2 regions of the Nocardia sp. 852002-20019_SCH5090214 genome follow, and region 1 is predicted to be linked to the other one. Evidence: riboswitches for the same ligand, from Rfam matches in the RefSeq annotation. Region 1 holds a riboswitch; the other holds the start of a gene.
What was found. A riboswitch is a leader RNA that binds a small molecule or an ion and turns the genes downstream of it on or off. The one in region 1 is predicted to bind cyclic di-AMP.

Region 1 (6,436 bases):
AGGCCCTGCCCGCCGTATTCCGGCGGGATCTTGAGTCCGAAGCAGCCGAGTTCGGCCAGGCCGCGAACGTAGTCGTCGGGGATCTTCGATTCGGCCTCGATGACCGACCCGTCCAGCGTCTCGCAGAAGGCCCGCAGCCGTTCCAGGTAGGCCTCGGTCCGCGCCGCGTCGTCGGGAGCCGGCTGTGGATACGGATGAATCAGGTCGAGCCGGAACCGGCCGAGGAACATCTGCTTGGCGAACGACGGTTTGGCCCAGGTACTTTCGCGCGACTCCTCGACCAGTGCGCGGGCCTGCTCTTCGGTGGCGTGAACTTTCGCGGCTGTCGCCATGGGACCCTCCCTCGAAACGTGATCAGGATCACATTTGAGTGTAGAAGGCTTGGTTACCCGCCGGTAGGCCTCCGGCGAAATCGGCGGTCGAAGAATTACTGCACGCCGCGCAGGTACCGCCCGAAATGCGGCACCGTGAAGCCGATGGTGCCCCGCTCGGCGGAGTAGATCAGCCCCTTCTTGATGAGTCCGTCCCGGGCCGGAGACAACGACGCGGGTTTGCGGCCCAGCTCCTGGGCGACCGCCGCGGTCGGCACCGGCCCGTCGTCGCCGGCCAGATCGGCCATCGCCCGCATGTACTCGCGCTCGGCCGGAGTTGCCCGTTCATAGCGGGAGCCGAAGAATCCGACCGCCAACTCCTCCTCGGCCGCGGGGGCGGCCAGTTCCACATCCTCGGCGCCGATCGGGCTGCGGGCGGCCACATCCCACGTGGCCTTACCGTAGGCCTGGACGAAATAGGGGTACCCATCCGCCTTGTCGTACAGGGCTTTCAGGGCCTCCTCGGTGAACTCCACCGCCTCGCGCTCGGCGGGGGCGATCAGCGCGCGGTCCGCGGAATCGCGATCGAGTCGGTCGATACGGTGGTAGCCGAAAAGGCGCTCGGAATAGCTCTTGGAGGCCGAGAGAACGGCCGGCAGATGTGGCAGGCCCGCGCCCACCACGATCAACGGCGCTGTCTCCTGGCTCAATTCGTGGCAGGCGCCGCAGATCGCGGAGATATCGGCCGGTCCCAGATCCTGCATCTCGTCGATGAACACGGCGATGCCTACGCCGATATCTCGGGCGAGCTGGGCGGCCTCCAGCAGCAACTCCACCAGATCGATCTCGATGTCACCGGAGTCCGCGCGCCCGGTGACGGCCGGGACGTCGATACCGGGCTGCCAGCGTTCCCGCATCCCCTTGTCGGCGGTCGCGCGCAGGGCGAAGGCCTTGAGGATGCCCAGGAAATCGTCGACCATCTCGGGATTGCGGTGGGCGACCGCGATCTGGCGCACCGCCATATGCAGCGCCGATGCCAGCGGTCGCCGCAATTCCTGATCCGGGCGAGCCTCCAGTTTGCCGGTCCCCCAGCCGCGCGAGCGGGCCGTGGACCGAAGTTGGTTGAGCAGCACGGTCTTTCCCACGCCGCGTAGGCCGGTGAGCATCACACTGCGTTCGGGACGCCCGCGCGAGATGCGTTCGAGCACGATGTCGAACGCGTCGAGCTGTTTGTCGCGCCCGGCGAGTTCGGGCGGGCGCTGGCCGGCGCCCGGGGCATACGGATTCCGCACGGGGTCCATGCCCCGACACCGTAGCGCGTTCGCACCGAAATCTCGGGATATATAGGGGATGTCCTAGATTGCGCTATCCGAGCGAATGGCAGCCGCTGTGCGGGGATGACCGGGCGCGAGGGGCTCTCTACGCTGGTGGCTGATCGAGGTCCGAAATGTCCGCAGGAGGGGTCATGTCCACCGATTCGGAAGATCAGCAGTCCGGCGATCGGCCGAACCCCACGGTGGCCGAGGTCGTCGGGTCCTGGGACGTGCCGGCCGGAGCGAGCGTCGCCCGGCAGATTCGCGACAACATCCTGCACGCGATCGCGCAGGGGTACGACGATCCGCAACTGGTGGCGGATCTGGCGGTCGGTCCGCTCGTGATCGCGCTGGGTCGGCTGGAAACAGAACTGGCGGACGCGCGAGGACGCATCGCGGAACTCGAGCGGGCGGTCCGTCCGCACGGTGAGGCGTGAATCGGCCGCCGATCTAATGCCGCCGACGAAATGCCACGGATGTAACGCCCCGGGCGACTCGTTTCGATAACGAGGGCAGAGCCGTGGATACCGCGCCGTGATCTCCATAGCAGATGGATTCGTCGGGCTGTAATCGGGGGTGGTCCTGGCGTTTTGGCGACACGCGGGCAGACACGCCGTCGTGTGGGGTGGACAACAACACCGAGCCGTCGTAATCTCTTCGTGACTTCGCGGAGTATGTCGCTTCATTAGAGGGGCGGCCCGCTGAGTCACCGCCTAATCAGCAGTCGAGTGGGCAGCTCGATCGCTGAACCGGGGACCCAGGTTACTGGGGTGAATCCTCTTCGGTCGCAAGGTCGATGGGGTAGGGCCGAATCTTCCCGGTCCGAACCCGTCAGCTAACCCGGTCGGCGCGTGGGCAAGGAAGAAACAGGAGACTCAGCTCGGTGGGTAAACACAGTCTGCAACGGGAATCTCGGCTGCCGAATTCCGTCAAGGGTGCGCTGGTCTGCGGCGCAGTAGCGGCCACAACCGGTGCGATTCCGGCGATTCCGGCCATGGCGGCCACAATCAACGTTCCCGGCGTCGGCAACTTCGACGTTCCGCTGGGTTCGGATTTCGACCAGCAAGTCAGCCAGGCGAACCAGGTGCTCGCCGATCACGCGGATCAGATCAAGGGAGTTCAGCAGGCGCTGAGCTCGCAGGCGATCGCGCCCAGCATCCCCAACGCCGCGCAGAACCCGATGAGTGGCATGTTCGGCCAGCCGCAGCAGCAGCACGGCGTCGGTGACGTCGCGCTCGACGCTGCGCGCAGCAAGATCGGCGCCGACTACGTGTGGGGCGCTTCCGGTCCTTCGAACTTCGACTGCTCCGGTCTGGTGCAGTGGGCGTACAAGCAGGCCGGAATTCAGCTGCCGCGTACCAGCTTCGAACAGTCGCACGTCGGCAAGCCGGTCGCCTTCCAGGACCTGAAGCCGGGCGACCTCGTCATCCAGAACGGTGGCGGCCACGTGTCCATGTACGCCGGGGATGGCAAGATTCTCCAGGCGCCGCAGTCGGGTGAGACCGTCAGCTACGCGCATCTGGACCCCGACTCGATCGTCACCGCACGCCGCGTCGCCTAGTCGTTTTCGCTCGACAGCACGGCCCGGCGGTGACCCGCCGGGCCTACTGTGAGGAGCGAAACTGGAACAGGCACAACCAGCTACAGCTCGGGTCGACTCCTGGATCTGGGCTGTCCGGCTGTTCAAAACGCGATCCGCCGCAGCCACCGCGTGCCGCGGCGGTCATGTGCGTGTCAACGGCACGACGGTCAAACCCGCTCAACAGATCAAGCCCGGTGATGAGGTGCGGGTCCGCAATGCCGGGGCCGAACGCATCGTCGTCGTGGTCCGACCGGTCGTGAAACGCGTCGGCGCTTCGATCGCGACGCAATGCTATATCGACAAGAGCCCTCCGCCACCCGCACCGGAAATCGTCGCCGCGATGCCCAAGCGCGACCGCGGCGCCGGACGCCCCACCAAGCGCGAACGCCGCGAAACCGATCGGCTACTCGGCCGGGATTCGACCTGAGTTCGCGCGGAGGGCGCCCGCGTCGGTGCCGAATTCCTCGCTGAACTCCCCTGCCCGATAGCGGGTGCGGCATTCGCCCCGGCGCACCTTTCCGCTCGAGGTCTTCGGAATCGCGCCGCGCGGTAACAACAGCACGTCCGCCGGTGCGATGCCGTGCACGGTCGCCACCGCGGCCCGTACCCGCCGGCCGATATCGCTCGCGGCGGCCGGTGGGCTCACCACCTCGGCGACGACCACGAGGTCCTCGCGTTCACCGGTATCGACACCGAACGCCGCGATATGCCCGGGACGCAGTTCGGGCACGGAGTCGGCGGCGGTGGCTTCGATATCGGCGGGGAAATGGTTGCGGCCATCGATGACGATCGTGTCGCGCAGGCGGCCCGCGATGTAGAGCCCCTCGTCGTGGATGAAACCGAGATCTCCGGTGCGCAGCCACGTTCCGGACTGTCCGGGCAATACCGCGCCGAAGGTGTCCGCGGTCCGCTCACGCAGCCCCGCATATCCCGCGCCGACATTCGGACCGCGCACCCATATCTCACCGACGGCACCGTCGTCGCATGGTATGCCCGTCACGGGATCGACGATGCGCACGGTTTGCCCGGCGGGACGGCCGCAGTCGACCAGCGCGATACCGTCGTGGCGCGCGGACGCGACGGTCGCCCGGCCCGAGCTCAGGGCGGCGCGGTCGAAGTCGACGCATACCGGTTCCGCCTCCGGGCGCGAGATGGTCACCGGAAGGGTTGCCTCGGCCAGGCCGTATCCCGCGGTGTGGGCCCGGTGACGGAATCCGTACGGGGCGAAGGTGCGAGTGAAGGCGTCCAGAGCGGTGGCGCGGATCGGTTCGGCCCCGTTGAGCAGCAGATCCAGCGAGGACAGATCGAGACCGTCGCGCTCCGCCGCCGTTGTGCCCGAAACGGCCAGTGCCAGACCGAAATTCGGGCTGGCGGTCGCGGCGGCGCGATAGTCGCTGCAGGCGCGCAACCATCGGATCGGCCGTTTGGCGAAGTCGGCCGGTGGCATCGTGATCGCATGAACGCCCAGATACAGCGGCAGCGACAGGGCGAAAACCAGGCCCATATCGTGGAAGAACGGCAGCCAGGTGACCATCGGACGGTCGTCGGCCGGTGCCAGAGCCGTACGCAACTGATCGAGTGCCGCCGCGAGATTGGCGTGGGTGATGCACACTCCCGCAGGCGAAATGGTGGAGCCGGAGGTGTACTGGAGATAGGCGGGATGCGCGCCGGCCGGATCCACTCGGACGTCGCCGGTGCCGGCATGCACATCCGCCGTCAGGAGTTCGCCGTACGGCATGGCGTCGGCATCCGGACATTCGGGCGTGCCGGTCGGCAAGCGTGGCGAGACGAGGCTCAGACGCGGCTCGGCGTCGACGAGGATCGTCCGTAGCCGTTCGGCATTGCGGCGCATCGCCATCGGAAACAACGGAACCGCGGTGCGGGCGCTGTAGAGGCAGGCGAGAAAGGCGACGACATAGTCGAGACCGTGCTCGCACAGGATCGCGACACGATCACCGGGCGATGTCCGCTCGCGAAGCCGCTCGGCCAATGCGCCTGCCGCACTGTGTAATTCGGACACTGTGACGGTGGCCGCCGTACGCTGGCCGCCCGGGTACGACAGCGCGGTGAAGGCCGGATCGTCCGGTGTTTTCGCTGCCCGGTCCGCGACGGTCGCCGCCAAGCGGTTGATCATCGTCGCTCCTGGCGCGGCATTCGAAGCGCCAACGCGGCCGACAACGCCGTGACAGAGGGGTTGTCGAACAGCTCGGCGGTGGCGATCCGGATTCCCAGCCGGTGCTCCAGACGGCGTCGCAGATCTATGGCCAGCAGCGAGGACAGATTCAGTGTCGCGAAATCGGCTTCGGGATCGACGAATTCGACGTCTCGCGACAGTACGTTCGCGACCGTGGCGCGCACGATTCGCTGTACATCCTCGCCCGCGTCGGCAACTAGGGACAGACGTCTGTCGGCCGCAGTGTTTGCCGAGCCCGGCGAGCGTCCACCCGGCAAATCGGCCCCGAGCGAACTCGCGGGAGCCAGCGCCTCGCGCAGTCTGGCCGCGACCGGTCCCGGGTCGTCGGTGGGCGTGTAGTCCAGCGCGAGCACCACCGCCTGCGGGCGGCCGAGAATCGCGGACAGCACGGACATGCCGCGAGCGGCATCGAAAGGGGTGATGCCGGCGGTCCGCAGATGTGCGGCGCCTCCGGCGGAGCGGGCGAGCCCGGCGTCCCAGCTGCCCCAGGCGATGCTGGTCACCGATCGGCCGGTGGCGCCGTGCGCGAGCGCATCCACTGCCGCGTTGGCGGCGGCGTACGCGGCCTGTCCGGGTGCCCCGAACAGACCGGTGGCGGAGGAGAACAGGAGGGTGAAGTCGACCGGGTCGCTCGCCGTCAGTTCGAGCAGCGAGACGGCCGCGGTCGTTTTCGGTTCGAAGTGCAAGGCCAGAGATTCGCCTGTCACGCGGTCGAATTCGGCGTCGTGCAGCACACCGGCGGAATGCACCAGACCTCGGATCGTCGATCCGCACGCTCGGATGTCGTCGAGGGCGTTGGCCAGGTCCGCGCGATCGGCGACATCACAGCGCACGACCACCACGCGGTCCTCGGCGCCGTCGAGCAGCGGCGGCAGCGGTCGCGGACGCCGGGTCAGGACGACCACATCGCGTGCTCCCTGCTCGAGCAGCCACCGCACCGCGGCGGCCCCCAGCGCGCCGAGCCCGCCGGTGACCACGTAGGTGCCGTCGGCACAGATCGGGACCCCGGAGCCCGCTCCGCCGAGTCGCCGGAACC
Region 2 (6,436 bases), on a different contig from region 1:
CTTGCGATCGGGGTACTTACCCTTGCGCAGCTCCGGCTGCACCGTCGCCTCCAGCAGGGTGATCATGTCCTCGATCATCCCGTGCAGGTCGTCGGGCGCCTTGCGCGGATGGGCCGGAGCTTCCTTGCGCACCCGGTCGTTGCGGCCCTGCGCATTGCGCACCGAGGGCAGCGGATCGAGCAGCTTCAGGCTCAGCGCCTGCGGGCCGCGGCGACCGGCGGCCATTCCGAACTCCACGCGCTGGCCGGGCTTGAGCGCCTCGACACCCTTGGGCAAGGCGGACGACCGAACGTAGACGTCCTCACCCTCATCCTGGGAAAGGAAGCCGAAGCCCTTGTCGACGTCGTACCACTTCACCTTGCCGGTCGGCACTGCGCTCACCCGTTCGTCATCGTTGTCCGGTCCGTCCGAATCCAGCGGGGTCACGAACGACCCCGGACACGGACGTAGGTTCCGGCGAAACGCCGGAACCTATCTCTGTGCGAAAAGAACGCGCCCCACACAGCTATGCAGGACGCGATTGGTTCGAGTCTACCCCGGTGGGGATAGGGCGAGCACATCCGTTTTACGGTGCACCCATGCCGGACTCCTCCTCGCCCCGCGCGCCCCGGGGCTCCAGCGACGTGCTGTTGCGCGTGGCCGTGGGCCTGTTCGCGGTCGGCGTGCTCGCGATCGTCGCCATTTTTCTCACGCCGATCCTGACCGACGCCGACCCGCCGCTGTGGCTGTATCTGGTGGCGATGGCGGCGACCCCGCTCGGCCTGCTGCTCGCGATCGCGTTCGCGCTGTGGTCGGGGCGACGCGCCCGCTGACCGTTTCCCCAACACGCCGGGCAATTACACGTGTGACCTTCGTCACATAACGACGCGATAACGCCGCGGTCACGACCCGCACTCGGCGGAGACACGCCGTACTCACCTGCACAGACGCCGATTCGGAAGGTCTTGCGGCACAGCGCGACCGGCCATACACGCCGGTTACCAAATAGTGATTTTTCAGCCGGATCGTCGTACCGTCTATCGCAGCCGGGACATCCCGGCACCACCGGCCCGCCGCACCGAGCCTCGCCCCGCGGGTACGGACCCCGACGGAACCAGGGGCGAGGGCGGGGAACCCACGTTCCCACAGAGGTTTTCGGAGCTCAACCGAGTTTCGAAGCCTCCGCAGGAAGCGGGAACGGCCGGCAACGACCGATCCCTTGGGGTGAAGTCCCGGCGAGCCGGGACCGGACGGCCTCTCAGTCCGAACCCGACAGCTCACCTCGCAGGCGCGTACGAGAGGAAGACGACCCGATATGAGTGGACGCCATCGCAAGCAGACCAACACCGGTCGCACCGTCGCCAAGGTCGCTGTCTCCACCGCGATCATGGGTGGCGCGGGTGTGGCTCTCGCTGGACACGCCGCCGCGGCTCCCGATTCGGAGTGGGACCGCCTCGCACAGTGTGAATCCGGTGGTAACTGGGGCATCAACACCGGCAACGGCTACCAGGGCGGTTTGCAGTTCTCGCAGTCGACGTGGGCCGCTCACGGCGGCACGCAGTACGCCCCCTCCGCCAACCAGGCCAGCCGCGACCAGCAGATCGCGGTCGCCGAGAAGGTGCTCGCGACCCAGGGTTGGGGCGCGTGGCCTTCCTGCTCCTCCAGCCTCGGCCTGCACGGCAGCGCCACTCAGCGCGAGGTGCCCGCTTCTCCCGCTCAGTCCCCGCGCTGGCAGCCGGGTGCCGCCGAGAGCGAAGCCTCGACCCAGGCCCCTGCCGATGGCAACCGGCAGGTGTTCTCCGCCGTCGACAAGGCCGTCACCGCCGCACAGGCGCAGGGCGTGCAGCTGCCGCAACCGGCGCTCGACGCGTACAACGCCTTCAAAGCCAGTGGCGCCAAACTCGATCCGTCGATCGTGAACTTCTACGAGGCGAACAAGGGCCTGCTGCCCAACTAGACCGCTCACATAGTTTCCCCCTGCAGGGAAGGCCCGCATCTCGCGATGCGGGCCTTCCCTGCGTTTCCGGGGAGCATGAAGCGTGCATGCCCGCCGACGGCCTGCCTGCGACGCGAGCGCGGCGATGTCCGCCCGGATAGGACGCCTGGATACGGGACCCCGGATACGAAAAAGACCCGCCTTCCTATTACAGGAACGCGGGTCTTCTTCGTGTTCGCGTCAGCGGTTGACCACCGTGTGCGGATGCACGTAGGGCAGGGTGTCAGCCGGCACCGGAAACTCGGTGTCCTCACCGTAGGGCGAGAGGCCACCGGAACGGGTCGACGACAATTCGGTAACCGCGTGGTCACCGTGGTCCACCTCGGGCCAGCCGTTGTCGACGTAGGGTTTCTTCGATTTGTTCACCACGGCCTCATTCTGGCATGTTCGCTCGCCGTAGTCTGGATTGGATGACCACGACCGATGCCCGAGCCTCCGACGACGGCGCCGGGACGCATTCCGGGGCCGACGCCGGACCCGCCGAGCTCGGCACACTCACCGACTGGCTGAGCTCCCGCAGCGACGACGATCTGGTCCGGCTGCTGGGTTTGCGCCCCGACCTCGCCGTGCCGTTGCCCGGTTCGATGACCGTACTGGCCGCCCGCGCGGAACAGCGGGCGTCGGTGCTGCGTGCCGCCGACGATCTGAACACACTCGAGTTCGCCGTAATCGAAACTCTCGCCGCGCACAACGCATTCGGCGGCGGCCGCCAGGAGCGCCCGCTGCCGCGCCGGCGCCTGCACGAATTGCTCGCCGATCGGGTATCCGCCGCCGCTGTCGACGCCGCGCTCGCGCGCCTGATCGAGCGCGCGGTGGTGTGGGGCACCGAGGAACTGTTCGTCGTGCCCGCCGCGCCGGAGGCCCTGCCGTGGCCGATGGGGGCCACCACGGAACTCCCCGACGCACTGACAGAGCCCGAGATCGAGACGGCGCTGCGCGAGATCGGCGGCGCCGAACGCGCTCTGCTGGACAAGCTCGCGACCACCGGCCCCCGCGGCCGCACCCGCGACGCCGCGCCCGGCACCGATGCGGAGCGGCCCATCCAGCGGCTACTGGCCCGCCGGCTGCTGATCTGGATCGACGACGAGACCGTCGAACTCCCTCCGGCCGTCGGCCAAGTGCTGCGGCGCGAACCGGTCACCGATCCCCACGTGCTCACGCCCCCGCAGCCACAGACCCGCGAGCACTCCGCCGCCGACGTGAACGCCGCGGCGGCCGGTGAGGTCGGCGAGTTGCTGCGCCACGCCGGCGACATCCTCGAGGTTGTCTCCCAGGTGCCGGCGCCGGTGCTGCGGGCGGGCGGCCTGGGGGTGCGAGAACTGCGGCGCATCGCCAAACAGACCGGGCTCGACGAGACGCGGGTAGGGCTGCTCGTGGAGGTGCTGGCCGCGGCCCGGCTGCTGGACAAGGGAATTCCCGAGCCGCCGCCGGACAACGACGCCGGTGAGGATTTCTGGGCCCCCACGATCGCCTCGGACGGCTGGCTGGAGGGCCCGGCGGCGCGCCGGTGGGCGGTGCTCGCGCACGCCTGGCTCGAGTTGGACCGCTTCCCGTGGATGATCGGCCTGCGCGATGTGAACGACAAGCCGCTGGCCGCCCTCTCGGCGGAGCTGCGCACCGCGCACGCGGTCCCCGATCGGCGTGCGATCCTGGCGGTGACCGCGGAGTTCCCGCCGGGTACGGCGATCACGGCCGCCGATGTGGCGCGGGTGCTGAGCTGGCGAATGCCGCGGCGGCGCAGGCATTTCCGCATCGAGGCGGTCGAGCGCACGCTGTCGGAAGCGGCGGCGCTGGGGGTGGTCGGCCGCGGCGCGCTCACCTCCGCGGGCCGGGCGCTGCTGCACGGCACCGTCGCCGACGCCGAGGCCGAAATGGACGCGGCCCTGCCCGAACCGGTCGATCACGTGCTGGTGCAAGCCGATCTGACCGTGGTCGCCCCGGGGCCGCTCGTGCCGGAACTGCGGGAGCGCATCGCCCTGGTCGCCGATATCGAATCCGCGGGCGCGGCAACCGTCTACCGCATCGGCGAAGGGTCGGTGCGGCGCGCGCTCGACGCCGGCATGACCGCCGCCGAACTGCATCAGCTGTTCACCGCCCATTCGCGCACCCCCGTCCCGCAATCGCTGACGTACCTGATCGACGACGTGGCACGCAGGCACGGGCGCTTGCGCGTCGGGATGGCGCAATCGTTCGTGCGCAGTGAGGATCCGGCGTTGCTGGCCGAGGTGCTGGCGGCACCCGTGGCGGGACAGCTGGCATTGCGAGCCGTCGCGCCGACGGTGGCGATCTCGCAGGCGCCGCTGGGCGAGGTGCTCGAGCAGCTGCGCGCGGCGGGGTTCAGTCCGGCCGGTGAGGATTCGTCGGGGGCGATCGTGGATCTGCGCCCGCGCGGGGCGCGGCTGTCCACCCGGCCGAACGAACGCCACGCCTGGCGGCCCACCCCGCCCAGTGCCGAACAGCTGCGGCTTCTGGTGGGCGAACTGCGCGCCGGGGAGAAGGCCGCCCGCAGCCGGTCCGGGCAGCGGGTGCGTAGCGACGGCACCCGCACGAGTACCGCGGCCACACTGGCGCTGCTGCAACTGGCGGTGCGGGTGCGCCGCCCGGTGCATATCGGTTACGTCGACGCCCAGGGCGTGGCCACCCAGCGCATCGTGGAACCGGTGCGGGTGGCCGGTGGCCAGCTGGATGCCACCGATCCGGACACCGGCGCGATCCGGCACTTCACCTTGCACCGGATCGCGTCGGTGGCCCTGGTCGAGCCGTGAACCGCGGCTCGTAGCGGCCTCAGCTCTTGGGGTTGGCCAGACAGAACGTGGTCTTGGGCTCCGAGAGCGTCAGGAAGGTCGAATTCGCATCGCAGAGGAATTCGTCGTTCTGACCGTCGACCCGCTTGACGACCTTGACCGTCGCGTCCGCCGAGTCGCAGTCGGCGTAGGAGTATCCGGTCGTCTTGTCCTCGTGATAGCAGCTGCCCTGTTTGAGGTTGGGCGCCAGGCACAGGAATGCGGTGGTACCGCCGTTGAAGGTCTCCTCGTACGAGGAGTATTCGGCCCCGCAGTCCTGCTTCTTGTCGGAGGTCGATTTCACCGTGTAGACGGCCTTGGCCGAGGAGCAATCCACCGGCTCGGTCTTGGAATCTGCGGGCGATCCCTCCAGCACGTTGATGCAGTCACCGACCTTCGCGCGGGCGGTGTCGGATTTTGCCGCATCGGAAAACATCGAACAGCCGGTCACAGTCAGGGCGGCGACCGCCATGAGCGCCAGCACGAGACCCTTGAGCGGTCTCGGTCCTGCGAACTTCACCTACGAAAACCTTTCTCGCCGAGCCGTTCACCAATGGCGAACGTGGTGGGGAGGATACCCGCCCGCCCTGCCGGGCGGGTCCCGCCTCACATATGCAGCGAGTGCAGGCCGTACATACCCATCAGCGAATAGTTGACGATGCTGGGCAGCAGGTGGTTGAGAAGCAGGAGCCCGAAATAATTCACGATCCGATACACCTTTCGAATATCCGCGAGCGCAGCCGCACACGCGCGATCTGTAGTCGATATCCTCGCCCGAATCGTTACGCTCTGCAGCATGAAGCTCGAGCAGACGACCGCAGAGCTCTATGCCCTCGACCCCGCCGAATTCGTGGCCGCTCGCGACGAAGCGGCCCGCACCGCGCGCGCGAACGGCGATAAACAGCTGGCCACGGCGATATCGCGGCTGCGGCGTCCGACCGTCGCGGCGTGGGCGGTGAATCTGCTGGCGCACAAGGCAACCCAGGAATTGGGGGCACTGCTGGATCTCGGCGAGGCGTTGCGCGAGGCGCAGCGCACCCTGTCCGCCGACCGGATGCGCACCCTCGCCGACCAACGCCGCAAAGCGGTGAACGCGTTGACGGACAAGGCCGCTCGCCTCGCCTCGGACGCGGGGAAGAAGCTCACCGAGCCGGTGTTGCGTGAGGTCGCGCAGACCCTCAATGCGGCACTGGCGGATCCGGAGGTCACCGACCAGGTCCGTGCCGGCGTGCTGACCGCCGCGGTCGACTACGCCGGTTTCGGCCCGGCCGGGCCCGCCTTGGCCGCCGTTCCCGACGAGCGGTCCGAGGAACCGGCCGACACCGGCGCCGAGGAGCTGGCCGCCGCCCGGGAAGCGCTGGAATCCGCTCGGGCGGAACGTGATTCGACGGCGGACGACCTCGAACGGCAGCGCTCCGACGTGGCCGCCCTGGACGAGCGGATCACCGCGTTGCGCGACGAACTCGCGCAGGCCGAGGAATCCCGCCGATTCGCCGCCGCCGGGGTGACATCCGCCGAAGCGGCGTTGCGACGAGCCGATACCGAACTGGAGCAGGCGCAGCAGCGCGTGGACGACCTGGACCGGTAACCGCGAAACAGGTTGCCGCCGATCATCTTCGGCGGCAACGGCGGATCAGCCGCGCAGCGAACCCGGGTACAGGTACTCGTCCGGCGGCGG

Region 2: another riboswitch for cyclic di-AMP. It lies ahead of A5780_RS03075 (resuscitation-promoting factor Rpf1 domain-containing protein); the one in region 1 lies ahead of A5780_RS42890 (C40 family peptidase).

The regions. Positions count from the first base shown of each region.
Region 1 is NZ_LZMK01000364.1:68,227-74,662, reverse strand. It holds gene A5780_RS28015 (acyl-CoA dehydrogenase family protein) at 1-332, opposite strand, end outside; gene A5780_RS28010 (ATP-binding protein) at 428-1,612, opposite strand; gene A5780_RS28005 (hypothetical protein) at 1,777-2,061, shown strand; cyclic di-AMP (ydaO/yuaA leader) riboswitch at 2,325-2,489, shown strand; gene A5780_RS42890 (C40 family peptidase) at 2,508-3,185, shown strand; gene A5780_RS27995 (RNA-binding S4 domain-containing protein) at 3,247-3,633, shown strand; gene A5780_RS27990 (fatty acyl-AMP ligase) at 3,610-5,340, opposite strand; gene A5780_RS27985 (type I polyketide synthase) at 5,337-6,436, opposite strand, start outside.
Region 2 is NZ_LZMK01000022.1:34,183-40,618, reverse strand. It holds gene A5780_RS03085 (cold-shock protein) at 1-372, opposite strand, end outside; gene A5780_RS03080 (hypothetical protein) at 579-812, shown strand; cyclic di-AMP (ydaO/yuaA leader) riboswitch at 1,076-1,285, shown strand; gene A5780_RS03075 (resuscitation-promoting factor Rpf1 domain-containing protein) at 1,295-1,936, shown strand; gene A5780_RS03070 (hypothetical protein) at 2,156-2,344, opposite strand; gene A5780_RS03065 (helicase-associated domain-containing protein) at 2,386-4,740, shown strand; gene A5780_RS03060 (hypothetical protein) at 4,760-5,278, opposite strand; gene A5780_RS03055 (hypothetical protein) at 5,555-6,346, shown strand; gene A5780_RS03050 (M1 family metallopeptidase) at 6,392-6,436, opposite strand, start outside.